One region of the Shewanella sp. Shew256 genome, then DNA from elsewhere that is predicted to be linked to it. Evidence: predicted binding sites of a transcription regulator. Region 1 holds the regulator's gene; each other region holds the start of a gene.
The links. The regulator sigma-54, encoded in region 1, starts transcription at its own class of promoters, with help from an activator protein. The targets are predictions, from matches to a motif close to GTTGGCACGNNNNTNGNNT.

Region 1 (7,481 bases):
TCGAAGTTGATCACCAGTTCCTTATCGACACTGCCAAGGAGTATTTGCCGCACTTGGTCGCTGAGTTCATAGATATTCAGATTCGAGGTATCTATATAGTGATCCATCTGCTGTGACAGCGGCTCGAGCAATTTGCCTTCAAGCTTGATGGCTTCTTGCAGTGACACTCGGCTCTTAGATAAGGGATGTAAGCGCCGCGTTTCACTGTAGCGTTTGAGCAACACTTTATCGCTGGAGTTTAAGAAGAAGCTGGTGAGTTCAGTGCCCGTAGGCAGGCTGGCAAGCTGTTTAACCAGCACTTTGTCTTGCTCTGGTAAATTGCGCACGTCAACACTGATAGCAACGAGATCGTTACTGCCTTTGAGCTGTTCAAGCAAACTGCCAATCAAAGGCAAAGGCAAATTATCGACACAATAGTAGCCGAGATCTTCAAGCACTCTAAGTGCGACCGATTTGCCTGAGCCTGAACGCCCTGACACTATGACCAGTTTCATCCAATGATTACCTGATAGAGTTCCGTTTCATCATGCGTCTTGCGCAATTGTTTTAATATTTGCTTGTCACTGAGCTTTTCAGCCATGCAGGACAAAGTGCTTAAGTGCTGTTGACATTGGTCAGCAGGCACCAGCAGCGCAAATAAAATGTCGACAGGTTGTTTATCGATAGCATCAAAGGCTATCGGCTCCTCACATTTCACCAATATGGCTATGGGTTGTGTTATATCGGTTAATCGACCATGTGGAATGGCGATGCCGTTACCTATACCTGTGCTCCCCATCTTTTCGCGCGCCACTAGGCTTTCGAAGATCTCTTGAGATGAGAGGGTGGGGTACTGGGCAGCGGCTAAGTCGCTGATAAGTTCCAGTACCTTTTTCTTACTGCCCGGAGTGGCGCAGGTCGTGCATTCCGGCCGCAGTATGGTACGAAGTTCCATTGCTAGTGTTTTGTTAACTTCTCTTTGTGTTTAATAACCTGACGATCAAGCTTGTCGATCAGGACGTCTATGGCAGCATACATATCTGCATGCTCTGAAGTCGCGAAGACTTCACCACCGGTGAGGTTGATTCTCGCTTCGGCAATTTGTTGCATTTTCTCAACATTGAGCACAACGTGCACATTATTGATCTGTTCGAAATGACGTTCAAGTTTTGAAAACTTTTCCTCAACATAAGCCCGTAACGATTCAGTAATCTCGATATGGTGTCCACTCAGGTTTATTTGCATATAAACGTCCTCCGATTTCCATTTTAGGCTATAAACTTTTACGCTGATTGGAAGGGGGAATAAGCATCGCTTCTCTGTACTTCGCAATGGTTCTGCGCGCAACGTTAATTCCCTGTTCTGCCAGAAGCTGTGCCATCTTGCTGTCGCTTAATGGTTTTTTCTGGTTTTCCGCTGCAACCAGTTTCTTAATGAAGGCTCTGATTGCCGTGGATGAGCACTCACCGCCATCATCAGTCCCGACGTGGCTTGAGAAGAAATATTTTAGTTCAAAAAGTCCCTTTGGGGTATGCATGTATTTTTGCGTCGTCACCCGTGAAATGGTGGACTCATGCATCTCTACCGCCTCGGCGATATCGTTCAGGACCATAGGTTTCATGGCTTCTTCACCGTATTCGAAGAAGCCCTGTTGATATTGCACTATGCAGTTTGCCACCTTGAGCAGTGTTTCGTTACGGCTTTCAAGGCTTTTGATAAACCACTTGGCCTCTTGCAGATGCCCGCGGATAAATTGGCTATCGGCTTGGCTTTTGGTGCTGCGCGCCATGGCTGCATATTGCTGATTAACATTGATTTTTGGCATGCAATCTGGATTTAACTCGACCACCCAGCGACCGTTTTTCTTCGATACCGACACATCGGGGATGACATATTCTTCATCAACAGGGGTGATGAGCAAACCGGGGCGAGGGTTTAAAGTTTGGATCAGCGCTATGCTGTCCCTTAACTCGTCCTCTTTAAGTTTGGTCTTACGCATCAACAACCTAAAGTCGCGGGCAGCGATCAGATCTAAATGATCTTTGATCAGCATACGGGCGTTTTCGAGGTGTGGGGTATCCGGCGAAAAATGGGAGAGTTGGATAAGCAGACATTCGCTTAAATCCCTTGCGGCGACACCAACGGGATCGAAGTGTTGAATACGCTTGAGCACGGCTTCGACTTCATCCAGTTCTATCTCTGGATTGCCCATGGCCTCGAGGATATCTTCAGTACTTTGAGTGAGATAACCTTGATCGTCGATGGCATCAATAATCGCGGTGGCGATGGCTAAATCGGTTTCAGAGAAGGGCGTGAGGTTTTTTTGCCATTCTAAATGTTCGTACAGGCCTTCACTGGTTTCCCCTTGGAAGGGCATGTCATCTTCACGGCTGGCGCCAGAACCTGAGTTTGGCGAGGCGGTAAAGACTTCATCCCAAGTAGTATCCATGGGCAGTTCTTCGGGCAGGGATTCTTTGGTCAGCGACTCGGCAATGTCCACGGTGGAATTGTCTTGTTCCTGTGGCTGGGCCGTCGTTTCGCTAAAGTCGGTATCGGCGATATCTTGCTTACGTTCGGTAGGCGCGTCGAACTGCTCCTCTTCCAGCTCGAGAAGAGGATTAGAGTCTAAGGCTTGCTGGATCTCTTGCTGCAGTTCCAATGACGACAATTGCAACAGACGAATGGCCTGTTGGAGTTGTGGCGTCATGGTTAACTGTTGACCCAGTTTGAGCTGGAGTGACGCTTTCATGTTACCGCTGATCCCTACGTTATTATTTTGAATTTAGGCCGCTTGTTATCATATTGATGGCGCTTATAAGCCAAAATTCAAGGCTAATTGGCTCTGTTTAAGTAACTATAGCCTGAATTGTTCACCTAAGTACACAGCCCTAACTTGCTGATTGTCTAAGATCTCTGCGGGAGTTCCTTCGGCAATCAGGTTTCCGTGACTGACAATGTAGGCATGTTCACAGACGTCTAAGGTCTCGCGTACATTGTGGTCTGTGATCAGTACCCCAAGGCCTCGGCTCTTGAGTTGTTCGATGATTTTCTTGATATCGATAACCGAAATCGGGTCGACACCGGCGAAGGGTTCATCGAGCAGAATAAACTTGGGATTGGCCGCTAAGGCGCGGGCAATTTCGACGCGGCGACGTTCACCGCCCGATAACGACATGCCTTGGCTATCGCGAATATGGGTGATATGGAACTCTTCGAGCAGATGTTCCAGCTCTTCTTCGCGTTGATCGCGATTGAGCTCTTTACGGGTTTGCAGTACTGCCATGATATTGTCGTGCACGGTCAGCTTGCGAAAGATACTGGCTTCCTGTGGCAGGTAACCAATGCCTTTACGGGCGCGCAGGTGCATGGGATCGGCGGTTAAATCATCATCGTCGATAAAGATATGGCCTTTATCGCTTTTGACTAAGCCCACGACCATGTAAAAGGTGGTGGTTTTACCTGCGCCGTTTGGGCCGAGTAAGCCGACGACTTGACCCGTTTTCACCGTCAGGCTGACATCTTTCACAACCTGACGACTCTTATAACTCTTAGCGAGATTCTGTGCTTTTAAGGTGATTTGGGTCATTTAGAGTCCTGTTTTTTCACAGGTTTGTCCGCGGGCTGGTTCTTGATCTCTTCCTGATAGTTATCAGGTTGAATAATGGTAATCACGCGATCATCACCGCTACCCGTACTTTCAGCGATCAATTTTTGCTGAATAATATCGTAACGGATGAGGTTACCCGTCACTTGGCTACCCGCTTGGTCTAGGCTCGCTGAGCCCGTCAAAGTTAGGGTGCGGGTCGCCATTTCGTAGCGAATTTCTTTCGCGCTCGCTGAAGCTGGGCGTCCATCGTCGAGGATCTGGCTATACGTCGCAGGATTACCGGTTGCCACTAAAATCTTGCTGTTTTCCCCTTCGGCAGAAAATGCACGTAGTTGATCTGCATGGATTTTGATCGATCCTTGGGTGACTTCAACCGGACCGAAGAAAATGATCTGGTTGTTTTTAATGTCCGCAGTTTGGCTAACGGCTTTAATTTTCACTTCTTGCTGTAAGTCACCAACCTTGGCGAAGGCGCTCATGCTGGTGATTAGCATTAGGCCGGCAAGTAATATGTTATTTTGCTTCATAGGTTCCTACTACCTGACTGGTCAATTGCACTTCCTGCGCGTTAAGGTCGGCATAAAGGCCTTGCCCTTGAATATTAAAATCTTTCCCTGTGACGTAAATGATGCGGTCAGAGGTCATTATCATAGTGTTGAGATCGAGTTCTAAAAAACTGGTGGACAATGTCTGTATGGGTTCACCAGGGCTGATGGCATCGATAATAACATTATTTTCTAATACAACCTTGCCGGTATCTTTGTTGAGTCGACCTTGATCGGCTCGGATCTGCCATTTTGCTTTACCTTGGTCGGGATAGACAAGATAAACGGGCTCAGTAAAGTCGGTTTGGTTTTTCAGCTCATAGTGTTCCATGTGCTTTGCCGTGACGCGACTGTTAACTTGCCCTTGCTCATTAAACTCAATGCTGCGCAGATCTTCGATAATGTAATCGGGTCTGTCACTGACGTTCAAGCTGTCATCCGTATCGCCACCGCGTTTTTGCTGCACTTGCCAATATAGCACCAGCGCAGTACCAAAAAAGGCGATAATGGCGAGGGTCACACGACTCATATGCTCATCCCATGGGCGGAAGTGAACTTATTTTGGCTCAGCAAGAGCAGATCCGTGAGTTCCCTGAGTGCGCCATGTCCACCATTCAAGTGAGTCACAAAATGGGCATGTTGACGGACATAGGGATGACCATCGGCAACACAGACGGCCAAGCCGACCACATTCATCACCGGCAAGTCGACAATATCATCACCGATATAGGCGACTTCTTCTGGGGTGACATTGTAGAGCGACAGCAGCTCTTCATAGGGAACGAATTTATTATCCACGCCCTGATAAATATGCGTCACACCCAGAGCCGTCATGCGGTTTTCGACAATTTTAGACTGACGGCCAGTGATGACCGCCAGATTAAAACCACTGGTCAATAATGAGCGCACGCCATAACCATCGCGGGTGTGGAAGGCTTTGAGTTCTTCCCCTGAGTTGCTCAAATAAATGCGGCCGTCGGAAAACACCCCGTCCACATCGCAGATCAGCAGTTTAATTTTTTGCGCCCTTTGCCAAACATCGTCGCTGATGGGGCCATAAAAACCTTGCTGTGGCATTAAATCACTCCCGCTTTAACCATATCGAGCATATTGAGGGCTCCGACAGGATGATGTTCTTTATCTATCACTATCAGGCCGTTGATATTTTTGGAATCCATCACTTGCAGCGCCTGCGCCGCTAAAACGTTTTCAGTAATTGTGACACAGTTTCGCGTCATCACATCGGCAATCGGCGTGGTGCGTAGGTTGACTTGGGCATCGATAACGCGGCGCAGGTCGCCGTCGGTAAAGATACCCACGAGTTTGTTTTGTTCATCGATAACCGCAGTCATGCCAAGGCCTTTCTTGGAGATCTCATACAGGGCATCGGTGATGCAGATATCGTGTTTAACCAGTGGTAAATCATCGCCGCTGTGCATCACGTTGCTGACTTTAAGCAGCAGCTTACGGCCTAAGGCACCGCCCGGATGGGACATGGCGAAATCTTCCCGGGTAAAGCCTTTGGCTTGCAGCAGCGCAATGGCGATGGCATCGCCCATGACTAAGGTTGCCGTGGTGCTGGAGGTTGGCGCAAGCCCAAGCGGGCAGGCTTCCTCAGGTACTTCAATACATAAATGAATTTTAGAGAGACGCGCCATGGTGGATTCTGGCTTGCCAGTCATGGCAATCACAGGGATGGCTTTACGCTGGATAACTGGCATCAGCGCGAGGATTTCGCTCGACTCGCCCGAGTTTGAAATCGCAAGAATCACATCATTGTCAGAGAGCACGCCTAGGTCACCATGGCTGGCTTCGCCTGGATGGACAAAAAACGCTGGGGTGCCTGTGCTGGCGAGGGTGGCCGAGATTTTATTGCCAATGTGGCCTGATTTCCCCATCCCCATCACGATCACTTTGCCGGTGCAGTTGAGAATTAACTCGCAGGCTTGGGCAAATTCAACGGAATCGACATATTGATAAAGATTGTCGAGGGCCGATTTTTCAATATCGATGACTTTACAGCCCCACTGGCGTAATTGTGATTGGTCTACCATGTCTATCTCTCTTCTTGCATTGTCTTTGTCGCCCCGTTCTGGGATTGGAATAGCACAATTTGGTACGCGATAAAGATGATAAAATTAACGGCTTCTTACTCGGAGTAGCGTCTTATTGTTCTGCCCTTGCCTATAGGGTTTGAGGCAATAGGGTAGGATAACCTGTTTAGCGATTGAATGCCTTGAGCAAAATCATCGTCTTGGTTGTTTTGTGCTGCCACTTTTATTGCTATGGCCGCCATGATAACCAGTTTGACATTCAATATGGCTTTTGAGTTAAGTTGTCTTGCCTAGTTCAGTGTTATTTCGCTTATCTTATTAGCCTTAACTAAACAATCCTGCTGATTAATCAACAAGGATGAAAACATTAAGTAACACTTTATCTTCACAGAGCGAAAACTTAGGGCGCATTCTCGCTGGAAATGAGGCAAATTGAAAGTATCGCAGGACGATAGTGTCGATTCTGTTGTAGGTTAAAGCGCAATTACGTACAATTTGCGGCTCTTCGATTGGTCTGGGCAGGAAGCGTAGGCCACCTCTTTTCAAATATCGGAATCAAGCATGACTCAAGAACAAACGCCGTTGGTTGAGATCCGTCATTTGGGCTTCAGCCGTGGCCAGCGTGTCATATATGAAGATATTAGCCTGTCTATCCCTCGGGGCAAAGTCACCGCCATTATGGGCCCCAGTGGTATAGGTAAAACCACTTTGCTTAAGCTTATCGGTGGCCAATTAACGCCCGATAGCGGCCAAGTGTTGTTCGATGGTCAGGATGTGCATGCCGCGAGTCGTAGCCAATTATTCGAACTGCGTAAGCGCATGAGTATGTTGTTTCAAAGTGGCGCCTTATTCACCGATATCAACGTCTTCGATAACGTCGCCTTTGCGCTGCGTGAGCACTCGGGTTTACCTGAAGAGATTATCCGCTCAATCGTATTGATGAAGCTCGAAGCCGTTGGCCTGCGTGGCGCCGCGCAGATGATGCCAAGTGAGTTATCCGGTGGGATGCAGCGCCGTGCCGCCCTTGCTCGGGCAATCGCCCTTGAGCCTGAAATGGTGATGTACGATGAGCCTTTTGCCGGACAAGACCCGATTTCCATGGGCGTACTGGTGAAACTTATCCGCGAACTCTCCGATGCGTTGAATCTGACCTCGATTGTGGTGTCCCACGATGTGGATGAAGTACTCGGAATTGCAGATTATGTGTATGTGGTGGCCGATAAAAGAGTGATCGCCCATGGCACGCCTGAGGAGTTAAAGCATGCGGACAATCCGCAGCTCAAACAGTTTATTCAA
Region 2 (7,481 bases), on a different contig from region 1:
CCGCCTACTAGATTGCACCCTCACCTTCCTTGGGGATCTGCCCCGCGGCGGTGATACCCTGCGCTATGATATCTCCATCAACCACTTTGCCCGTAATGGCGATACCCTGCTGTTTTTCTTCTCCTACGAATGCTTCGTGGGCGATAAGCTGATCCTCAAGATGGACGGCGGCTGCGCGGGATTCTTTACCGATAAAGAACTGGCCGATGGCAAAGGGGTGATCCGCACCGAGGCCGAAATTAAGGCAAGGGAGCAGGCACAAATTGCACTGGCCAATGAATATGCCCAAAACGGCAATAAGCCGCGCTTCACACCGCTACTTAACTGCGCGCAAACGGCCTTTAGCTACGGCCAAATCCATCGTCTACTGAGCGCCGACATTGGCGGCTGTTTCGGCGGTGAACATGCGACCCATCAGGCAACGTTTGGCCTCCAGCCTTCACTGTGCTTCGCTTCGGAAAAATTCCTGATGATCGAGCAAGTCAGCAGGCTCGAAGTGCATGGCGGCGCTTGGGGCTTAGGCTTGATTGAAGGTCACAAACAATTAGCCCCCGACCATTGGTATTTCCCTTGCCATTTTAAGGGCGACCAAGTGATGGCCGGATCCCTCATGGCCGAAGGTTGTGGTCAGTTACTGCAATTCTTTATGTTGCATATTGGTATGCACCTTGGGGTGACTAACGGTCGTTTCCAACCCCTTGAAAACGCATCGCAAAAAGTACGCTGCCGCGGTCAAGTATTGCCACAATCTGGCACACTCACCTATCGCATGGAAGTCATCGAAATTGGCATGAGTCCTCGCCCCTATGCCAAAGCGAATATCGATATCCTACTCAATGGCAAAGTGGTGGTGGATTTCCAAAACCTCGGGGTGATGATTAAAGAAGAAGCAGATTGCACCCGCTATTCGCAAAGCCATTCTTCACAGGGCTGCTCTTCGCAAAGCAGTTCTTTACAGAGTAATGATGCCCAAGCAGCAAATATCGACAACCAAGCGGAACAAGCGCCACTGATGGCGCAAATCCCAGATGTTTCAGCTCCCGAGAATAAAGGCGTTGTGCCGCTTAAGCATGTGAGCGCGCCGATTGCGCCAGCAGGCTCTAAGTACGCCAACCGCGTGCCCGACACCCTGCCGTTTACGCCTTACCATTTGTTTGAGTTTGCCACCGGCGATATTGAAAACTGCTTCGGCCCCGATTTTAGTATTTACCGTGGTTTAATCCCGCCGCGCACGCCCTGCGGCGATCTGCAACTCACCACCCGAGTGGTGGCCATTGAGGGCAAACGTGGCGAGCTGAAAAAGCCATCCTCCTGTATTGCCGAGTATGAAGTGCCCTGCAACGCGTGGTATTACGCTAAAAACAGCCACCCAAGTGTGATGCCTTACTCTGTGCTGATGGAAATCTCATTGCAGCCCAATGGCTTTATCTCGGGTTATATGGGCACGACCTTAGGCTTCCCGGGGCAGGAATTATTCTTCCGCAACCTCGACGGCAGTGGCAAGTTACTGCGCGAAGTGGATTTACGCGGTAAGACCATAGTCAACGATTCGCGCCTGCTATCCACCGTGATTGCTGGCAGCAATATCATTCAAAACTTTAGTTTCGAACTGAGCTGCGATGGCGAGCCTTTCTACCGTGGTAATGCGGTTTTCGGTTACTTTAAGGCCGATGCGCTTAAAAACCAGTTGGGTATCGACAATGGTAAAATTACCCAAGCCTGGCATATTGAGCGCGGTATTAAAGCCGACAGCCAAATCAATCTGTTAGATAAAAATGGCCGCAGTTTTGTGGCGCCTCAGGGCAAGCCACACTACCGCCTCGCGGGTGGTCAGCTGAACTTTATCGATAAGGCCGAGATTGTCAAAACTGGCGGTAAGAAGGGTCTGGGATACTTGTACGCCGAGCGCACTATTGACCCGAGCGATTGGTTCTTCCAGTTCCATTTCCATCAGGATCCTGTAATGCCAGGCTCCCTAGGTGTCGAGGCGATTATCGAATTACTGCAAACCTATGCCATAAACCAAGACCTAGGTGCAGGTTTCAATAATCCGAAATTTGGCCAAATTCTGTCAGAAATTAAATGGAAGTATCGCGGTCAAATTAATCCATTAAACAAACAGATGTCGCTGGATGTGCATATCACCAGCATTGAAGATAAAGACGGTAAACGCATCATCAAGGGCGATGCCAACCTGAGTAAGGATGGCCTGCGCATTTATGAGGTAACCGATATCGCAATCTGCATCGAAGAGGCATAGCGCTAGCGCCTAACTTGCGGCATTAACAACAGTTAGCTTAAACAGTACACAACAGCCGCAGTGCAAGGAAATAACCCCACTGCGGCAAACAAATTCAGGCCCCAAACACCTAAAAGTGAATAGCCCAAATGACGAATACCACACTCGATAATAATAAGCTCAGTCCTTGGCCATGGCAGGTTGATGAAGCCGCCATCAGTTTCGATATCGATTCCCTTGGCAAAAAACTTAAAGATCTCAATCAAGCCTGTTACTTAGTCAATCATGCCGAGAAAGGCCTAGGCATAGCCCAAAGCGCCGAGGTGGTGGGTCTTGTAGAACCCAGCAATAGCTTACACAAAAGCAATGGTTTGCATCCTGTGAGTGCCTTCGCCCCCGCCCTTGGCACCCAAAGCTTGGGCGACAGTAATTTTCGCCGCGTGCATGGGGTGAAATACGCCTATTACGCGGGCGCCATGGCCAACGGCATTGCCTCGGAAGAGTTAGTTATCGCCTTAGGTCAGGCGGGCATTTTGTGCTCCTTTGGCGCGGCAGGGTTAATTCCATCTCGCGTTGAAGCCGCGATTAAACGCATTCAAACGGCATTGCCCAATGGCCCCTACGCCTTTAACTTGATCCACAGCCCGAGCGAGCCAGCGCTTGAGCGTGGCAGTGTCGAACTCTTCCTCAAGCATCAAGTGCGTACGGTTGAGGCCTCGGCTTTCTTGGGCTTAACGCCGCAAATCGTCTATTACCGCGCCGCAGGCCTGAGTCGCGACGCCAACGGCGAGATTGTGATTGGCAATAAAGTGATTGCTAAAATCAGCCGTACCGAGGTGGCAACCAAGTTTATGGAGCCAGCCCCCACTAAGATGCTGCAGCAATTAGTGAACGAAGGGCTTATCAGCGAAGACCAAATGCTAATGGCGCAATCTGTCCCTATGGCCGATGACATTACCGCCGAAGCCGACTCAGGCGGTCACACCGACAATCGTCCTCTGGTCACGTTATTGCCGACCATTTTGGCGCTCAAAGATACCATTCAAGCCAAGTACCAGTACAAGACGCCGATCCGTGTGGGCGCAGGTGGGGGTATCGGCACGCCAGATGCGGCGCTGGCGACCTTCAATATGGGCGCGGCCTATATTGTCACCGGCTCAATCAACCAAGCCTGTGTTGAGGCGGGAGCCAGCGAACATACCCGTAAGTTACTCGCCACCACCGAAATGGCCGATGTGACTATGGCGCCCGCCGCCGATATGTTCGAAATGGGCGTTAAGTTACAAGTGGTTAAGCGCGGTACCCTATTCCCGATGCGTGCCAATAAACTCTATGAGATTTACACCCGCTATGACTCGATTGAGGCGATCCCGACAGAGGAAAGACAAAAGCTGGAAGAGCAAGTGTTTCGCGCCTCGTTAGATGAGATTTGGGCAGGCACTGTGGCGCACTTTAATGAGCGCGATCCTAAGCAAATTGAGCGCGCACTGGACAATCCTAAACGCAAAATGGCACTGATTTTCCGTTGGTATTTAGGTCTTTCGAGCCGCTGGTCAAACACGGGTGAAGTTGGCCGCGAAATGGATTATCAGATTTGGGCAGGCCCAGCCCTCGGCGCCTTTAATGCCTGGGCTAAAGGCAGTTATTTAGATGATTACCGCGAGCGCAATGCGGTCGATTTAGCTAAACATTTAATGCAAGGCGCAGCCTACCAAGCACGGATTAACCTGTTGTTATCCCAAGGGGTAAGTATTCCGGTCAGCTTGCAACGCTGGAAACCACTGCAACGCTGCTAATTCGCTTTGGTAAACTTTATTGAGCGGGTTAAGTGAAAACTTAACCCGCTTTTTTTGACTTCAATTTTTGATTCATTTATGGGTCAACTTCCGCTCGGCATGGTTGCTATCAATCAATCGAATACATAATGCCAAAAACCGATTGGAGTTCCGTTTCCGCTCTGCATTGCCACTTCAGTGGCACGCCGTAAACCCATCCTTGGGGGCTCAACGGAAAAATCCCTTTTTCCGATGGTCACTCTTGTCACAGAACGTAGCGCGACAACGCTCGCCTGCAACACTTATCTACAATCAATCCAATACATGAGGCAAGATTTAAAATTGGGTGGGAGACCTTGATAAATGCAATCGTCCCAAAACTTTATATAAAGCATGGTTTGTTAATAAGGATTTTTATCATTCAAAAGTATCGTTTTGTACATTATTTCAAATAATCCTTATTATCGAGCCTTAATATTCAATACATTACAAACAATTCGTTATACAAAACCCAAAGAACTGAACTGATGCCCCGGCTCTGATAGAAATGAGTCACAACTAAAAATAAACAATAAAATCATAACATTGAGCTTTGCCACTTCAAATTGTTGAAGGTGAGATTTGCCGTAATCCATTAGAGTTGAATATCTATGAGCATAGAAGATCAAGATTCAATTGACGCCATTGGAATAGATAATGAAGGTGTCGTCGTGCTAACAATCTCAGATCATTTGGAATGGGATGATAAGCATCTCTTGCTCCTTCAGGAAAAGATTAATATCTACTTGACTTTTCTCGAGTCTGGCGAGGTATTTGAAAGCTATCCAGATTCACGTGGAAGAGAGTTTAAAATTAATATTATGTGCAAATATGAGCCAACAGCATTAGCTACGCGGTTCCTATCACAATGCACAGACATCATTAATCAAGTAGGAATTCAGTTTGGTTATCAGGTTTTCACTTAGCCAAATAGTATCACTTAACTGTAGTCGTATTCTCAATTTTGCAATCGATACCTTAATCTAAGCCGATACTCAAAAGCTATCGGCTTTTTTATGCTGCTTCCCTCTATTTCCTCACTGCAACTCTTACCGAATCGTAGGTAAAAATTGCCTATCACACTTATATCTGCCAATACTCCCGCCAATACAGCATTTAAAAATTACAACAATAATCAGTGCATTAGCAAATAACTTCAAAGTTGGCATTAAGCTCGCAATATATCCTTTGTGAGTTTATTGCGAGATTGAGTAATAACGGGATGTAAGACGTAACCTAGCTTATTCAACTCACCCAGTAACTAGCTCGCTCGACGTATATGTGCAGAGTGAAGAAGACCGAAAAACCGAAATAAGACAAAGGAGGTGGCTATGTTAGGTTGGACCTTAATGTTTCTGGTTGTGGCCATTATCGCCGGACTGTTTGGATTTACGGGGATCGCTGGCGCCGCAGCGGGGATCGCAAAGATTATTTTCTTCCTATTTATTGTATTACTTGTGATTTCCCTGCTGGGCAAGGCACCACGCGCTTAAATTGGATAAAAGGAGAATCGATATGAAACCTATGACCATGATTACCACAGCATTTTTAGCCTTATTATTAACCTTTGGGCTGTCAGCCTGTAGCGACAACCACGCCGAGGATGCAGGCGAAAAAATCGATGAAGCCATCACTGATACCGGCAATGCGATTGAAGATGCCTGTGAAGAACTGAAAGAAGGCGTTAAAGCGAAAGATACTCGCTGCTAGGACGGATAACGGAGAGTAGTGAGTCCCGCAAACGAGCCTATCAGGGGAACCACAGTTCAAGTGAATACCACCGAGTCACTTTATCTCGACAGACATTGGTTACGATAAAGTGGGTTTCCCTGAGGCTCGCCGTTTATTGATGGAGGAGATGCCAATGCTGAGTAGGATCCACATTAAGTATTTCTATCTGTTCGGAGCGCTGTTATTTGGCTATTTTGCCATAACAGGGCACTCTCCCATTCTCACCTTTATTTGGGCATGGACCTGCCTATCCCTCGCCCTTGTCGGCTCGGCCTATTGGTTTAATCTCGCCAGTATTTTTAGAAAACGTCAGGATGGATCCATCCCTTGGTATATTCGTTGGGGCTTTATTCCATTTTTATTAGGATGCCGACTCTATAATCTCTGGGCACGGCGCCGGGATAGCGTGCCTTCAATGCAAGCCATTGATAAATATCTGTACTTGGGTAGCCGCTTAAGCGCTGCCGATCTACCTAAACTGAATCGTTATGGCATTAACGCCATTTTAGATGTCACCGCCGAATTCGACGGCCTCGATGTGTCCCTGTATGAGGAGCATATCGACTATCTGAATATCCCTATTCTTGACCACAGTGTACCGACTAGCGCCCAATTAAATCAGGCGATTAACTGGTTACATCGCCAAGTGCGCGCCCAAAAGCGGGTATTAATCCACTGCGCGCTCGGCCGCGGGCGTTCCGTGATGGTGCTGGCCGCTTATCTTGTATGCCGTCGCCCCGAACTCAGTTTTGCCGAGGTGCTGCAACAGATTAAAAACATTCGTAAAACCGCAGGGTTAAATCGCTGGCAACTTAAAGCGCTGGAGCAAATGTACACTCAAGGGGAAATCAAACTACATAAGCGAGCCTGGATTATCGCTAATCCCGTCTCTGGCGCGGGTAAATGGCAGAGTCATGGCGAACAAATTTGCACTGAGCTGACACGTTATTTTGAGGTGCAGTTAGCGCTCACCACACCTGAGATTAGCGCCCAAACCCAAGCGAAAAAAGCACGGCTTCAGGGAGCCGATATCATCATCGCTTGCGGGGGTGATGGCACAGTCACTGAGGTCGCGGCGGAGATTATCGACAGCGATATCACCTTAGGCATTATCCCGCTAGGCACCACCAATGCCCTGTCACACGCCCTCTTTGGTTTAAGCAGTAAGCTCAATGCCGTCTCCCAAGCCCTTGATAATATTATCCAAGGCCAGACACAGACTATAGACACGGCGCGTTGCAATGAGCGGCTGGTGTTACTGCTGGTCGGCATTGGGTTTGAGCAACAAATGATTGAGTCGGCGAGCCGCGAGCGTAAAAATGCCCTCGGCCAACTCGCCTACCTCGATGGTTTGTGGCGCGCGGTGAACACCGACACCAACCTCGAGTTGCAGCTGACTTTAGATGACCAAGCCCCAATGACAGTGCAAACCCACAGCCTAGTGGTTGCCAATGCCGCACCTTTTACCAGCTTACTCGCCCAAGGTAAGGGCGAGCCCAATATGACCGACGGCTTGTTGGATATCACTTGGTTAGATTCAAATAATGAGCCGAATGAACAGCTTATCAGTCTGGCTGAACTGGCTTTTACCGGCTGGATTAAAGAGGCCGCCAATAGCGACTCTGCGGCCACGAGCAACACGGGCAGCACGGGCAACACGGGTAAAGTGAAACACGCCCACGCGAAAAAGGTGAAGC
Region 3 (7,481 bases), on a different contig from region 1:
TCTGTGATATTGCTGCCAGGCTAAATCAAGATTGCCCTTGGCCTTAGCGACACGCCAAACAAGGTAGAGATCCGCCAACCACTCATGCTGATAAGCTGTTAATTCTTTAGGTAATAAACTGCCCTGCAAGGCCAGATTTTCAAGATGTCCTAGCTCATGCCATAGGGTCAATAATGCCTGTTCTTTGAGGTCATATTGATAGGTTATGCCATCGATATTGAGCAGTTGAAACTCTGGTGTTTCTCGCTCATTTACCAGGATTAAACCGGAGAAATGACTATTTTCGACGGGTAACACCATGGCACTGCGAAGCCCAAGTTCAGTTTGGAATTGGGTTTCACTGCGAGGGAGTTGTTCACGAACCTGAGTTGGAAAGCTTGCCAGACACTGACTCAATTGCGCTAACGGGCAAATTAACGCCTGCTTGTCGCCGATGGGCACCCAAGTCAGGCTAGAGATCAGTGTCAGGGCAATGAGACTCACTGTTTTGCCATGATATTTTGGATAATGGCCGTCGTTGATATCCCGTCTTCAAATCCTAACACTTGGACTTGGCCACCCGCGGCGATCACCTCGGCGCCACCAGCGATATCTTCAACCTTATAATCTCCTCCTTTAACGAGGAGATCGGGGAGTAATCTGGCGATAATCCGCTGTGGCGTGTCTTCACTAAAAGGCACAACCCAATCGACGGCGGCTAATCCTGCTAACACCGCCATACGTCTATCCACTTGATTGACAGGGCGACCTTCGCCTTTTAAGCGTTTCACCGAGGCGTCGTCATTCACGGCCACAATCAATCTGTCGCCTAAGGCTTTGGCTTGCTTGAGGTAACTGACGTGCCCCGCGTGCAGAATATCGAAGCAACCGTTGGTCATCACCACTCGCTCGCCGCGCAATTTAGCTTGCTCTAGGGCATAGGCAAGTTGATCTTCACTCACTACCCCAAAACCCGACTCACCGTGGTGCAGTGCTAAGGCTTCAATCAGCTCGATACGTGACACGGTTGAAGTGCCTAATTTACCCACAACAACTCCAGCAGCGGTATTGGCAATGGCGCACGCCTGCGGCAGTTCTGCGCCCGCAGCGAGTGAGGTCGCCAGAGCTGAAATCACTGTATCACCGGCGCCTGTCACGTCATACACCTCACGGGCCACCGTGGGAATGTGTAACTCTGGGGCATTGGCCGTCACTAAGGTCATGCCCTTTTCGGAGCGAGTGACTAAGATAGCGTCGAACTGATGCTTATTGAGTAAGCCACGGGCCTTTTCAAGTAAATCCGCCTCAGAGGTTACCGCACCAACCACGGCTTCAAATTCACTCATATTGGGTGTGATGAGTGAAGCGCCATGGTAACGGCTAAAATCGGAACCCTTTGGATCAACAAGCACTTTCACGCCTTTAGCGCGAGCCAGTGCAATAAAATCCTGCGGCTTATCGATAGCACCCTTCGCATAATCCGACAGCACCACTACATCGACCGAATCGAGTAAGGCTTCGGATTGTTTAAGCAAACGCGCACTATCCTGCTTATCGAAGGACTCTTCAAAATCGAGGCGAATGAGCTGCTGGTTACGCGACAGTACCCGCAGTTTGGTAATGGTCGGTTTATCGGCAATATTCAACCACTGTGGCTCAACACCGAGGGCTTGCACGCCAAGGGTTAACGCCTTAGCGGTATCATCTTCGCCGACTAACCCCGCCAATTGCACTTGACCGCCGAGGGTCGCGATATTTAGCGCCACGTTGGCCGCACCGCCCGGTCTGTCTTCGACTTGGTTGATCTTCACCACGGGCACTGGCGCTTCGGGCGAGATACGACCCGTTGGCCCAACCCAGTAGCGATCTAACATCACATCGCCGACAACTAACACTTTGGCTTTTTCAAATGCTGGCAGAGAAACCTTCATAGCGCTCTTATCTATTGCAGAAATTAAACCGTGATTGTACCTAATTTTCAGCAAAATATGAGTTAGAATAAGCAGTAATTTTCAAAAGTAGTGAGTATTTTTGTGGTCGAGAAAGCTGAGTTTTCATCATCCTTATATCATCCGAAGCACTGGCCCATGTGGTTTGGGGTGTTAGTGATGCGGATTACCCAAGTGTTACCTCTCTCGTGGCAGATGAAGTTAGGTAAAGGATTAGGCCGATTAGTTAAGACTATTGCAGGCAGTCGAACCCATACCGCGCGCCGCAATTTAACCCTCTGTTTCCCCGACATGCCCGAGTCAGAGCGCGAAGCCCTGCTGACCCGTAACTTTGAAGAAACGGGTAAAGCGATTTTCGATACCATCAATGCCTGGTGGTGGACCGATGAAAAAATCCAACAACATATGCAGATCACCGGCAAAGAATACGTGCAAGACACCTTGAATGCCGGCCATGGGGTGATTCTATTTGCCGTGCACTGCTTACCACTGGAAATGGGCGCGCGTATTTTTGGTCAATTCCAACCCGGTGTTGGGGTGTACCGTCCACACAACAATCCGGTGATGGAATACCTACAGGTCAAAGGCCGCTTACGCTCAAACAAAGCCTTAGTGCCGAAACGCGATCTACGCCAGATGGTGCGTTGTTTACGCAATCCCGATGTGATTTGGTATACCGCCGATCAGGATTTTGGGCGTTCGAGTGCGGTGTTTATTCCCTTCTATGCCGTGCCCGATGCTGCGACCATTACCGGTGCCACCACACTGGCTAAACTCGGCAAGGCCAAAGTGCTGCCCTTCTTTGTGGAGCGCACCGAAGGTGATAAGGGTTACCATATTGAGATTATGCCGCCGCTCGAGAACTTCCCCGGTGAAGATGAGCTAGCCGACGCCATTCGCGGTAACAAAATTATCGAAGGGATTATCGATAGAAATCGCGCCCAATATATGTGGCTTCACCGCCGCTTTAAGACTCGCCCAGATCCAACGGACAAGTCCTTATATAAATAAGCTTTCGTTCTATCTGTTTGAAATAAGTGCTTAAAAGCGGATAAAAAAATGCCAAGAAATTGCTTGGCATTTTTTATCTTAGAACTTTCGGTTTAAGGCATAGTTGAGGGTTGAGGGCTTGAAACCCTAAGCATCATTTCCTGTTAAGCCCTGCATAGCAGGCTTAAGCACTGATTAAGCCTCTGCCGGTAAGCGAATACCCACATTGGTGACTTTGCCTTCATTGAGTCCTGCAACTACCCAATGCAGTGACTGCCATAGGAACTGATCACCAAGTACCGGATGCGAGCCTAATTCTGCCGCCACTAAATCTGCGACCGTCATATCGCCGGTTGCTTCATCTAACTCCAGACCATAAATCGGCGCCAGATCCAGCAGCTTAACCTCGGTATCGATAAAGAAGTCACCGAAGAAACGTGGCACTTCCTTGGTTTCGGGTGCCTGACTAAAGAGGTTACTTAAGGCTTCTAGGCTCTTCTCTTGCCCAAGCACACACAAAATGTCCCCCGCTTCGAGGCAGGTACTGCCCGATGGGTGCAACAGTGTATTATGGCGAAATACCGCCGCAATCCTTGTTCCATCTGGCATTGAGAGGCGTTTAAGCGGTTCGCCGATACACCATTTGTTTTCACTCAGATGGTACACAAACACTTCCCACTCGCTGCTAGGGTAAATTTCAACCCCAGAGCGTGAAATCGGCAACGGCTTAGGTGGCAACTCAACCTTAGCTAAACGTGCCGCCGTGGTGAGGGACGCCCCTTGTACTAGCAGTGACACTAATACCACGAAGAATGCCAAGTTAAAGTACAACTGCGCCCCCGGTAATCCCGCCATCATAGGGAATACCGCTAAAATAATCGGCACGGCGCCACGCAATCCGACCCAAGAAATAAACCAGCGGTCACGGCTGCTAAAGCTCTTAAAGGGCAGCAAGCTGAGCCATACGGCTAACGGTCTGGCAAACAGGATCATCCCAAAGGCTAACGCTAAGCCCGGTAACCAAATATCCAACAAGTCAGACGGTGTGAGCAGCAGCCCTAATACGAGGAACATACCGATTTGGCTAACCCAAGTCATGCCATCCAATACGTTTAGGATGGAATGGCGACCACGGGTAGGCTTGTTGCCGAGGAAAAGACCGACGAGATAAATCGACAGAATGCCGCTACCGCCGAGTTTGTTCGAGGCGGCATAAATCATCAGACCGCCACTGAGCACTAAAATCGAATACAAGCCTTCGGCAAGCTTGCTTAGATTCACCAACTTCCACAGCAGCCAACCGCCGCCAAGACCGAGGAAAATCCCCAAGCCAAACTGCTTGATAAAGCTTATCAGCATAAAGCTTACGGATAACTCGGCGTCCACATTAGCGAGGATGGCAATCAGGGTCACGGTTAAAAACACCGCCATTGGGTCGTTACTGCCCGATTCGATTTCCAGCGTCGCGCCAACACGCTCGTTAAGGCTACGGCCCTTTAATAGCGAGAATACCGCCGCCGCATCAGTGGAGCCGACAATTGCCCCCACCAGCAAGCCTTGCAACCAGTGTAAGTCAAATAACCATGCGGCCATTACGCCCGTGATACTAGTGGTGATAGCGACCCCAAAGGTCGCCAGCGACAATGCCGGCCACAGTGCCACCCTAAAGCTCGCGACCCGCGTGCGCATACCGCCATCGAGCAAGATAATGGCTAAGGCTAAGTTACTGACAAGATAAGCGGTTGAGTAGTCGTCAAACAGAATACCGCCGGGACCATCCTCCCCGGCTAAAATCCCTACTGCGAGGAAAATTAATAAGATAGGGATACCCAAGCGCGAAGACACGGGACTTAACAAAACACTCACAGCGGCAAGCAAGGCACCGATCAGAAAAAAACTATTGATGGAATCTGCATCCACACATGCCTCCTTAAATACAAGAGTGTTTAGTTAAACGATAAAGAAATCACCCAGATTAAAAATGACTCAATTGAAAATTTTTTGTGTTTCTATACTAGCATAAAAAATGCAAATTAATGGAGTTTTAAATATTAAATTTCAAACATCTACATCCAAATCCTCAGTGAAAGGCCATTTTGACTAACTTTTACATAAAAACCAGTACAACCATAAACACCTACCGAACATAAACTCAAGCTCATAAACAAGATAAAATCTTTATTTATCAATATATTTAAAAATAGCATTCCATATAAACTCACTGTATACCGCCAAAATCGCGAGGATAACCATATAAAAATATGCTGTATTCGCTAAAAGTCGGCTTAAGTCCAGTTAAACTCTGCAATAACTTGAAAGCATAGATAAAATCACCTTTTCCATTGTGTTATCGACATACAAGCCTCTAAAGATGTCATAAAGACAATCACTGTCATATCAACAATCAATATTCAGTATCAAAAAGACAATCAAGCATAGAGTGAAATTTATATTCTTCTTTATTTTCAACAACAAAAAGGCTTGGCACGTATTACGCAATAGCAGGTGAAACGTATCAAAATGACGTTGCATCAAGGAGACTTATGAGCAAACAAAAACTCACCGCTATCGCACTGTTAGTTGTGCTGATTGCTTCATTCACTGTGCTGCTGAGCATAGGCAGTGAAATTTATCGGGAAAAACCGCCGATCCCCACTGCATTTACCGATGCAAATGGTCAGGTTGTGTTTAGCGAAAATGATATCGAACAAGGTCAATTGGTCTGGCGCTCCATGGGCGGCCATCAACTGGGGTCGGTTTGGGGACATGGCTCTTATGTTGCCCCCGATTGGACCGCCGACTGGTTACACAGAGAAGCCGAAGCTTGGCTCGATATTCGCGCAGAGCAGCAATATCAAACACCGTTCACCCAATTAAGTGCCCAGCAAAAAGCCGGGCTTGAACAAGCCTTAAGGGAAGATTTACGCCATAACAGCGTCGAGCCACAGGCCGATGGCACAGTGCTTATTCGCTTGTCTAGCACTCGTATCGAAGCGATAGATAAGGTCGAGCAGCATTATTTATCCCTGTTTGGGAGCGATCCAGAACTCAGCAGCCTTCGTGAACAATACGCCATGAAAGAAGGCACTGTGCCCGATCTAGCGCGCCGCGAACAACTCAATGCGTTCCTCTTTTGGGGAGCCTGGGCGGCAATCACAGAACGCCCGGATGCACCCTATACCTACACCAATAACTGGCCCTTCGATCCCCAACTAGGCAATACACCGACCTCGGATAATATCGTCTGGTCGATACTCAGTATTGTGACCTTAATTGCGGGGATTGGCGGATTGATCTGGCACCATGCGAGCGGCAAGCATGAAAGTCTGCCCAAGCCCTCGGAGCAAGATCCGCTGTTTTTCACTAAACCCACCGCCTCACAAAAAGCCGTCGGCAAATACTTCATCACAGCAATTGGTCTGTTTTTACTGCAAATTTTACTCGGCGGGATCACGGCCCACTATGCGGTTGAAGGCCAAGAGTTTTACGGCTTACCTATTTCGGAAATACTCCCCTACTCAGTGACTCGTACTTGGCACACCCAATTAGCAGTATTTTGGATAGCCACGGCCTGGTTAGGCACAGGGCTGTATATTGCTCCCGCCTTATCGGGTTATGAACCTAAATATCAACGTCTCGGCGTTAACGTACTCTGGGTAGCCTTAGTCGTCGTGGTGCTTGGCTCGATGGCCGGCGAATGGATTGGGGTGCAGCAGTATTTTGACCTCGATATGAATTTCCTCTTTGGTCATCAAGGATATGAATACATAGATCTTGGCCGAGTATGGCAAATCCTACTCCTCGTCGGATTATTGATATGGCTAGCCTTAGTCACCGCCGCCATCAAACCCGCCCTCAAAGTGCAAGGCGAGATGCGCCCTGTAATTTGGGTACTCTATGCCTCCTGTGTGGCGATTGGCTTGTTCTATGGCGCCGGCCTCTTTATGGGTAAACACGCCAACTTAGCGATTGCAGAATATTGGCGTTGGTGGGTTGTACACCTGTGGGTTGAAGGCTTCTTCGAAACCTTTGCCACCGCCGTTATCGCCTTGATGTTGGTACGTTTAGGGTTAATCCGCGGTCGCAGTGCCAACGGTGCGGTGTTATTCACAACAGTGATCTTCTTAACAGGAGGTTTGATTGGCACCCTACACCACCTCTACTTTACTGGCACACCCACCTCAGTGATCGCTTGGGGCGCCATCTTCTCCGCCTTAGAAGTCGTCCCCCTCGCCATAATTGGTTTTGAAGCGATGGAAACCTACCGTCTGCGCAAAGCCAGTGGCTGGATGCAACGTTATCACTGGGCGATTATGTTCTTTGTGGCGACTGCGTTTTGGAACTTAGTCGGTGCAGGTATGCTGGGCTTCTTAATCAATCCACCTATCTCGCTCTACTACATTCAAGGACTAAACACCACGGCCACCCACGGTCACGCCGCCTTTATGGGCGTGTACGGTATGCTGGGCATGGGCTTGATGCTCTTCTGTCTGCGGGGCCTCACCGGCAATATTCAGTGGAATGACAAAATGCTCAAAGGCGCCTTCTGGAGCCTCAACATTG
Region 4 (7,481 bases), on a different contig from region 1:
TTCGCCCGTACCGGGTAAACCGACAACCAAGCCGTAACCAATCAATTGGTTACTACGTACCCCTTGAACATTGGCAATATCTTTAATGCGCTCGGCTTGGCTAGGCAGTGAAAACACCAGCATGGCAACCGCTAAAATCAGTTTCAATTTCATGATACGACTCCTTAGAAGGGCCACCAATCGCTCATAAAGAACTGGCTTAACCAGCCCACTTTTTGCGCTTCGGCGAAGGTACCAGTACCGCTGTATTGAATACGCGCATTGGCCATACGGGTTGAATCGATAGTGTTATCCGGTTTGATATCCTGCGAACGCACAATCCCCGTCACTCGGATAAACTCATCGCCGTTATTGATAGAGATCCATTTTTCGCCGCGCACTACTAAGTTGCCGTTGTTGAGCACTTGCATCACGTTGGCGGAGATACTGCCATCTAAGCTGTTGCTTTGATCGGCATCGGATTCCCGCTTAGTGTTCATGCTGTCTTTGTAACGTAAATCGAGAGGGACCCCGCCAATCGACACATTGCTGCCACCGGCATAAATGGGGTCGAGCGACATGTCAGAACCTTTTTTGATCTGATTACCCGCGCTCTTTTTCGCTTGAGTCGCTTCCTTCAACACGATAGTGATGATGTCACCCACTTTATGGGCGCGAATATCCGAATAGAGACTGGCCGCTTGGCTGTCTTGGTAAATTGACCCTGTCGCGGCAATTTTGGTTGGCGGCGCTTCGGGATATACCGGCGCATAGAAAGGATCATCTGCAATCGGCTTCTTGGGGGTAGAGCTACATGCCGTAAGCAAGAGCGCAGCGGCCAATATAAAATATCTAGCCATGATAATGTGCCTCTATAGATTCTGATTCACATAAGCCAGCATTTGATCGACCGCCGAAATCACTTTGGAGTTCATCTCGTAGATCCGCTGACTTTCAATAAGATTCACCAGCTCTTCGGTCACGTTTACGTTAGAGGTTTCTAACGCGCCTTGACGAATCGCCCCCATACCATCGAGTGATGCTGTGCCTTGGATAGGCGTGCCACTGGCACCGGTTTCGGTGTACAGGTTTTGTCCCATAGGATCTAAACCCGATGGGTTAATAAAGTCGGACATGCTGAGCTGCCCCACCACTTGGTTTTCTGCGGCGCCCGGCGTCTTAACAGAAACCTCACCTTCAGCAGATACGGTAATACTGGTCGCATCTTCAGGAATGGTGATCGCAGGTTGCAGTACATAACCCGAACCTGGCGTTACAATTTGCCCAGTGTCATCTAAGGTAAATTGACCATTACGGGTATAAGCCGTGGTGCCGTCGGGTAACTGCACTTCAAAAAAGCCAGGGCCTTCGATCATCAGATCGAGTGAGTTATCCGTGGTCAACATATTGCCTTGGGTAAACATCTTTTGGGTGGCCACCACTTTGGTACCCGCACCGATATTTAAACCATTTGGCAACTTAGTGTTCGAGGCGCTAATGCCCCCCGCTTGGTTAACAGTTTGATAGAGTAAGTCTTCAAAGACGGCGCGGCTCTTTTTGTAGCCGACGGTGCTGGCGTTCGCGACGTTGTTTGAAATCACCGCAATATCGGTTTGCTGTGCGTCTAAGCCAGTTTTACTAATCCATAAGGCTGGATGCATAATTTATCTCCTAACTAATCCGCATTAATGAAGAAGCCGCGCGGTCGTTTTCTTCCGCGGTTTTCATCATCTTCACTTGCAATTCAAATTGTCGCTGTAGGTCGATTAAGGACACCATCTCATCCACTGGATTGACGTTACTGCCCTCTACAGCACCACTCTCAACAAACACGTTTGGATCGGTTGGCGCCGGATTCCCCGATACCAAACGGAACAACCCATCCTCACCACGCATCATTTGCGCATTGCCAGGATTCACCAGCTTTAATCGCCCCACCTCTTCGATCACTTCCGTTGTCGCGCCCTGAGGACGTACCGAGATAATGCCATCCTGTGAAATGGTGACTTTTTCAATCGGCAACGGTAATACAATCGGCCCCGCATCGCCCATCACAGGATTACCGCGGTCGTTATGCAATAACCCTGTTGAGTCGAAACTTAAGCTTCCTGAACGGGTATAGGCCTCACTACCATCCTTTGCCTGCACTGCGAACCAACCATCACCTTTAATGGCAACGTCAAGATCACGCCCTGTGGTTTTGATGGGGCCTGCTCGAAAATTGGCGGAGGGGGTTTCGACCATGGCAAAAACCCTCGATGGCAATCCTTCACCAAAGGCTTGCATCGATCTGGCTTGCGCCATATCCGACTTAAATCCATCGGTATTGGCGTTAGCTAAGTTGTTGGCACGCAATGCCAACTCATTCATGTTTTGCTTAGCTCCGCTCATGGATATGTAGAGGAATTTGTCCACAGACTGCTCCGTCAAATTTTCAACCTGACAATAGCAAAGCAAGCATCATGCCAATAAAATTAACGGCTAATTTACTGATAAATTGGGAGAAGATTATGAGGGAATAGCTACAAGGCCAAAAGAGGCTAAGTGTTGCCGCCAGCGGCAACACTTAGAAAAGGGAGAAATCAGTTTAACGAATTTGCAGTACAGTTTGTTGCAGGGTGTTGTTCACTTCGAGGGTACGGGAGTTGGCCTGGAAGTTACGTTGCGCCGAAATCAAATCCACCAGCTCAGTCGTTAAGTCGATGTTAGATTGCTCTAACGCCGAAGAACTGATGCTACCGAATGTACCGCTGTTTGGTTCACCCGCAAGCGCAGGACCCGACTCAAGGCTGGCTTTCCATGAAGTATTACCTACTTGGGTCAAACCTTGCTCGTTGGCAAAGCGAACTAAGGCAACGCGGGATAATGGCACGGTTGAACCGTTAGAGTAGCTGGCGGTGATCAAACCATCTTCACCGATTTCAACGTTTGTTAAACGGCCTACTGTCGTACCATCCTGCGTTAATTCGGTTGCCGCAAACGGCGCCGAATACTGAGTCGGTGCATTAAACTTAATGGTCACATCTTGAGTACCATCGGCACCAGGGCCTAACACGCCAGCACCACCCACGCCTAATGCTTCGGTCGTCACGACCGCTGGATCGCTGCCGGTATACACGCCGACAGAGTTAAACTTCAACACTGAACCTTTCCAACCGCCAGTGGTTTGGGCTGTCCCAGTACCATCGGCCGTACCGTCACCATTGGTATCTGTCTGATAAGTCCCCGCAGGGCCAGATACATCCACTTGCTTACCATCAATCGCGTAGTAGGCAACCCAGTTGTTTTCACCGTTGTAAGAGCCGTTATTTGGCTTCACAAAATAGGTGGTCATGATATGCGGCTCACCGAGTGAGTCGTAAATCGTCATCGAGGTCACGCTGTTATAGGTTTTGGAGTCCAGCGGGTCAAAGGCAGCAGGATCGAGTGAACCTTCTTTCGCGTTCAAGTTCATCTGCATAGTCACGTTTTCGGTTTGAACAGGGCTACCAGCAGTATCAGGAATTTGTACTGGCTTAGCGGTGGTTAAACTGACTGATGTCGAGTTACCGTCTTTATCTACAGGGAAGGTTTGTAAATAATTACCAGCTGAATCAACCATATAATTATTTTTGTCGACTTTAAATGCACCAGCACGGGTAAACTGATGATCTAAAGTACCAATCTCTGATGCGGTCACAAAAAAACCGCCCCCTTTGATCGCTAAATCTAAAGAGTTATTGGTTAGCTGCAAACTACCTTGGTGGAATTGCTGCGCCACTTGGCTCGTTGCCACACCACCACCAACGGCAGTTTTAGAGTTAGAGAAAATTGAATTAGCGTAAACATCCGCAAATTCAGCACGCGATTCTTTAAAGCCAATGGTATTAGCATTCGCGATGTTGTTCGCTGTAGTGTTTAAGTCTTTCTGTGCAGCAGAAATGCCACTCAATGCAATGTTAAACGACATAATTCACCTCTACATTTCACTCAATTCAATTAAGGACTCAGGTCCAACTTAATACTGACAAATTAGGTTTCTGATACCGCGAGTACATCAGAGAGCTTAATACCTGCACCACCGCGAAGATTCAGAATCGCCCCAGTGCTTGCAGTGCCTAACGAAACACTGGTCACATGGGCATAGGTCGAGACGGCAAGCTCTTGAGATTTACCATCGACAAGTCCACTGGCCTTAATGGTGTAATTACCGGCACTGACAGGCTCGCCATTCTTATTCAGGCCATCCCATGTCACAGGGATGTTGCCGCCATCACTGCCATCGATGTTAAAGGTACTGACCACTTGGCCTTTATCATCCAGTACACGCACGTTAATCACAGGAATTTTATCTGGCGTACTCACCACACCACTCAAGGTAGGGCTTTCGGTCGACACATTGCCGGTATCGGTTGGGATCAATACCTTACGTCCAACTAATCCCGATGCTTGCAGCGCCTGACTCGAGGTCATCACACTGTTTAAATTGACGATTTCATCGTTAAGCTTCGAAATACCATCCACGGTCGAAAAGGATGCCATTTGCGCAATCATCTGATCGTTGTCGACGGGCTTAAACGGATCCTGCATCGACAACTGCTGACTGAGTAACGAGAAAAAATCTTCCTGTGTCAGCTGCTGGCTCTTGGCTTCAGGGACAATGGATTCGCTAGGCAAACGGATGCCATCTAAAAAAGGATTGCCCGTTGATGTACTCGTTGTGCTCGTAGTATTAGTCGCCACCGTATTCGATTGACTCTTAGTTTGAGTCGTCTGAGCCGAGGTCTGGCTAAGTTGGTTAATGAGGCTCACAGCTTACCTCCTAAATAGCGCATATTATTTACCCATCCCAAGTGTTTGTTGCAGCATAGATTTTGCGGCTTCAGCGACTTGAACATTCATCTGATATGAGCGAGAGGCAGAAATCATATCCGCCATTTCTTCCATGACATTCACATTCGGCTTGTAGATAAAGCCATCCGCATCCGCCATCGGGTGATCCGGCGAATACTCTTTTAATAGGGGTTTATCACTCTCAACTATGCCTTTTACCGCCACACCTTGAGAGGCTTGTTGCTGACTTTGCGCCTTGGCCATTTCCGCTTCAAAAATCGGATGACGAGAGCGGTAAGTTTTATCTATGCTGCTGGAAACGGAGTCGGCGTTGGCAATGTTACTCGCGGTGGTATTGAGGCGGACAGACTGAGCTGACATGCCAGAACCCGCCACATCAAAAATACTAAATAAACTCATGATCAATCCCCTCTCAACGCTTTCTTCATGCCACTAAACTTACTGTCCAAAAATCCTAGAGACATTTGATATTCAAGCGCATTTTGCATAAATGCCGACTGTTCCTGTTGAATATCAACAGTATTGCCATCCCCAGTATCTGGCTGATTTGGCACACGGAACTTCACGTATTGTCCCGTTAATTGTGCAAGGCCAAAATGCTGCTCATCGCCTGTCATCTCAAGGCTATTGCGCTGCTGTTGCTGGGTTTTAGCAACATTTAAGGCCGCAGAAAAATCGACGTCACGGGCTTTATAATGTGGCGTATCGGCGTTTGCGATATTGCTAGAAATCACTTCGGCACGCTCAGCACGGATCCCCAACGTAAATTGGTGTACCCCTAATGCCTTATCAAAACTAATCGCCATAAAATTGCCTCCATCGTGACTCTCACGGGAACAAAGCAATTCATGTGCCAAAAAGTAATAACTAATCGAAATGTGTAGATATGAGGTTTTGCGAGGTAAAAAATTACCGACTAATGTCGGTAATTTTTATTTAATATCATTTAATTAGGTTTTCTTCTGGTAATAAATACCAGGGTTGCAACGCACCATGTCAAACTCATCTGTCAGGCCCGCAATGGATTCTGACGCACCGAGAAAAAGTATGCCCTTCGGATTTAATGCGGCAGCAAATTGCCGCAAAATTTTTGCTTTTGCCTCAGGGGCAAAATAGATCAGCACATTTCGGCAGAAAATAATGTCGAACTTGCCTAGCAAAGTGTAACTCTCAAGCAGATTGTGGGCGCGAAAATTGACTAAACGCTTAACGTTGTCCTTTACCCGCATGTTGCCAGAGGGCAAAGCATCAAAAAACTGGCGCTTACGTTCCTCCGATAGGCCACGTGCCAATGCCAAACTGTCGTACTCGGCATTTTTGCAACGTTCCAACATCGAAGGCGAAAGATCGGTCGCTTGAATTGAAGCGCCTCCCGGCAAAGCTCCCGGCTTCTTCTGTTGATATTCTAAAATCGTCATTGCCAACGAATAAGGCTCTTGGCCAGAAGAACAGGCAGCCGACCATATCTTTAATGGACGGCCCAACTTACTGTATTCAGGTAGCAATACATTGCCTAGTAACTCAAACGGATAGCGGTCACGGAACCAAAGCGTTTCATTGGTCGTCATCGCATCAATGACTTCCGCCCGCAACGCGCGCTCCGTTGGCTTCATCGAATGTTTCACCACATCGGATAACGAAGGCAGATTATATTTGCCCATCAAAGGCGCGAGACGGCTACGCACTAGGTACTGTTTATTTTCCCCCAGTACGATGCCGCTGTGTTGTTCTAAGAACAACCTAAATTGATTATATTCGGCTTCTGCGAGTGATTTGTCAGGCACATTCACGTCCTAGATCCTATAGCAAGCACCCAAATAAGTGCCAACAATCATGTAATAAGGGCTAGATTATAGCGTAAAGCACCACTAGGCACTAACCCACACTTTCACTACAAACTTAAATGCTTGTTCACTGCCGCAGCTAATTCGTCTGGGTTGAATTTAGCGATAAAATCATTAGCGCCTACTTTTTGTACCATAGCCTGATTAAACACGCCGCTTAACGAGGTATGTAGTACAACCTTGATATGCTTAAGCTTTGGATCGTCACGGATCTCAGCCGTTAAGGTATAACCATCCATTTCTGGCATTTCAATATCCGAGATAATCAGCGGGATTTCCTCGGCAACATTGTTCATTTCACCCGCAATAGCTTTTAACTTATCGAGCGCTTCACGGCCATCTTTTGCCGTATCAATCTGTAAGTTTAACGACTCTAGCGCGCGAATAATTTGTTTACGAGCCACCGCCGAATCATCAATCACCATAATATGGTAATGCTGACTTCTATCGATTGTCAGTTGCTCATTCACTTCTTCACTGATTGCGGTTTTGACTGGTGAAATTTCATCTAGGATCTTTTCAACATCAAGAATTTCAACTAGTTCACCTTCGATTTCAGTGACTGCAGTTAAGTAGGAATAGCGACCAGCCCCTTGTGGTGGCGGCATAATGGCTTCCCAATTCATGTTGATGATACGTTCAACTGAACTGACTAAGAAACCTTGTACGCTGCGGTTATATTCTGAAATGATGATAAAGCAATTTTCAGTGCTGGCTAACGGACGTCCGCCGGTTGCAGCACTCAGATCGATTACCGAAATAGTCGTGCCGCGAATATGGGCGACACCTTTGACGTAAGGATTAAGTTTAGGCAAAGTCGTTAAC

Region 2: a site for sigma-54 is predicted at 5,215-5,233, ahead of B5P39_RS04570 (DUF1328 domain-containing protein). Genes of this name have one in related genera too.
Region 3: a site for sigma-54 is predicted at 5,399-5,417, ahead of B5P39_RS07360 (nitric-oxide reductase large subunit). Genes of this name have one in related genera too.
Region 4: a site for sigma-54 is predicted at 2,431-2,449, ahead of flgF (flagellar basal-body rod protein FlgF). Genes of this name have one in related genera too.

The regions. Positions count from the first base shown of each region.
Region 1 covers NZ_NAJR01000006.1:44,147-51,627, reverse strand. The annotation lists gene rapZ (RNase adapter RapZ) at 1-494, opposite strand, end outside; gene ptsN (PTS IIA-like nitrogen regulatory protein PtsN) at 491-934, opposite strand; gene hpf (ribosome hibernation promoting factor) at 937-1,224, opposite strand; gene B5P39_RS12535 (RNA polymerase factor sigma-54) at 1,253-2,728, opposite strand; gene lptB (LPS export ABC transporter ATP-binding protein) at 2,834-3,565, opposite strand; gene lptA (lipopolysaccharide transport periplasmic protein LptA) at 3,562-4,113, opposite strand; gene lptC (LPS export ABC transporter periplasmic protein LptC) at 4,100-4,660, opposite strand; gene kdsC (3-deoxy-manno-octulosonate-8-phosphatase KdsC) at 4,657-5,208, opposite strand; gene B5P39_RS12510 (KpsF/GutQ family sugar-phosphate isomerase) at 5,208-6,185, opposite strand; gene mlaF (phospholipid ABC transporter ATP-binding protein MlaF) at 6,747-7,481, shown strand, end outside.
Region 2 covers NZ_NAJR01000002.1:387,669-395,149, reverse strand. The annotation lists gene B5P39_RS04585 (hotdog fold thioesterase) at 1-2,260, shown strand, start outside; gene pfaD (eicosapentaenoate synthase subunit PfaD) at 2,389-4,035, shown strand; gene B5P39_RS04575 (DUF6572 domain-containing protein) at 4,665-4,979, shown strand; gene B5P39_RS04570 (DUF1328 domain-containing protein) at 5,385-5,546, shown strand; gene B5P39_RS04565 (hypothetical protein) at 5,569-5,763, shown strand; gene B5P39_RS04560 (diacylglycerol kinase family protein) at 5,918-7,481, shown strand, end outside.
Region 3 covers NZ_NAJR01000003.1:374,864-382,344, forward strand. The annotation lists gene B5P39_RS07340 (hypothetical protein) at 1-483, opposite strand, end outside; gene hldE (bifunctional D-glycero-beta-D-manno-heptose-7-phosphate kinase/D-glycero-beta-D-manno-heptose 1-phosphate adenylyltransferase HldE) at 480-1,910, opposite strand; gene B5P39_RS07350 (LpxL/LpxP family Kdo(2)-lipid IV(A) lauroyl/palmitoleoyl acyltransferase) at 2,013-2,939, shown strand; gene B5P39_RS07355 (potassium/proton antiporter) at 3,114-4,838, opposite strand; gene B5P39_RS07360 (nitric-oxide reductase large subunit) at 5,462-7,481, shown strand, end outside.
Region 4 covers NZ_NAJR01000007.1:82,504-89,984, forward strand. The annotation lists gene B5P39_RS14420 (flagellar basal body P-ring protein FlgI) at 1-153, opposite strand, end outside; gene flgH (flagellar basal body L-ring protein FlgH) at 165-839, opposite strand; gene flgG (flagellar basal-body rod protein FlgG) at 852-1,640, opposite strand; gene flgF (flagellar basal-body rod protein FlgF) at 1,651-2,394, opposite strand; gene flgE (flagellar hook protein FlgE) at 2,567-3,928, opposite strand; gene flgD (flagellar hook assembly protein FlgD) at 3,991-4,770, opposite strand; gene flgC (flagellar basal body rod protein FlgC) at 4,795-5,211, opposite strand; gene flgB (flagellar basal body rod protein FlgB) at 5,214-5,618, opposite strand; gene B5P39_RS14460 (CheR family methyltransferase) at 5,763-6,602, opposite strand; gene B5P39_RS14465 (chemotaxis protein CheV) at 6,704-7,481, opposite strand, start outside.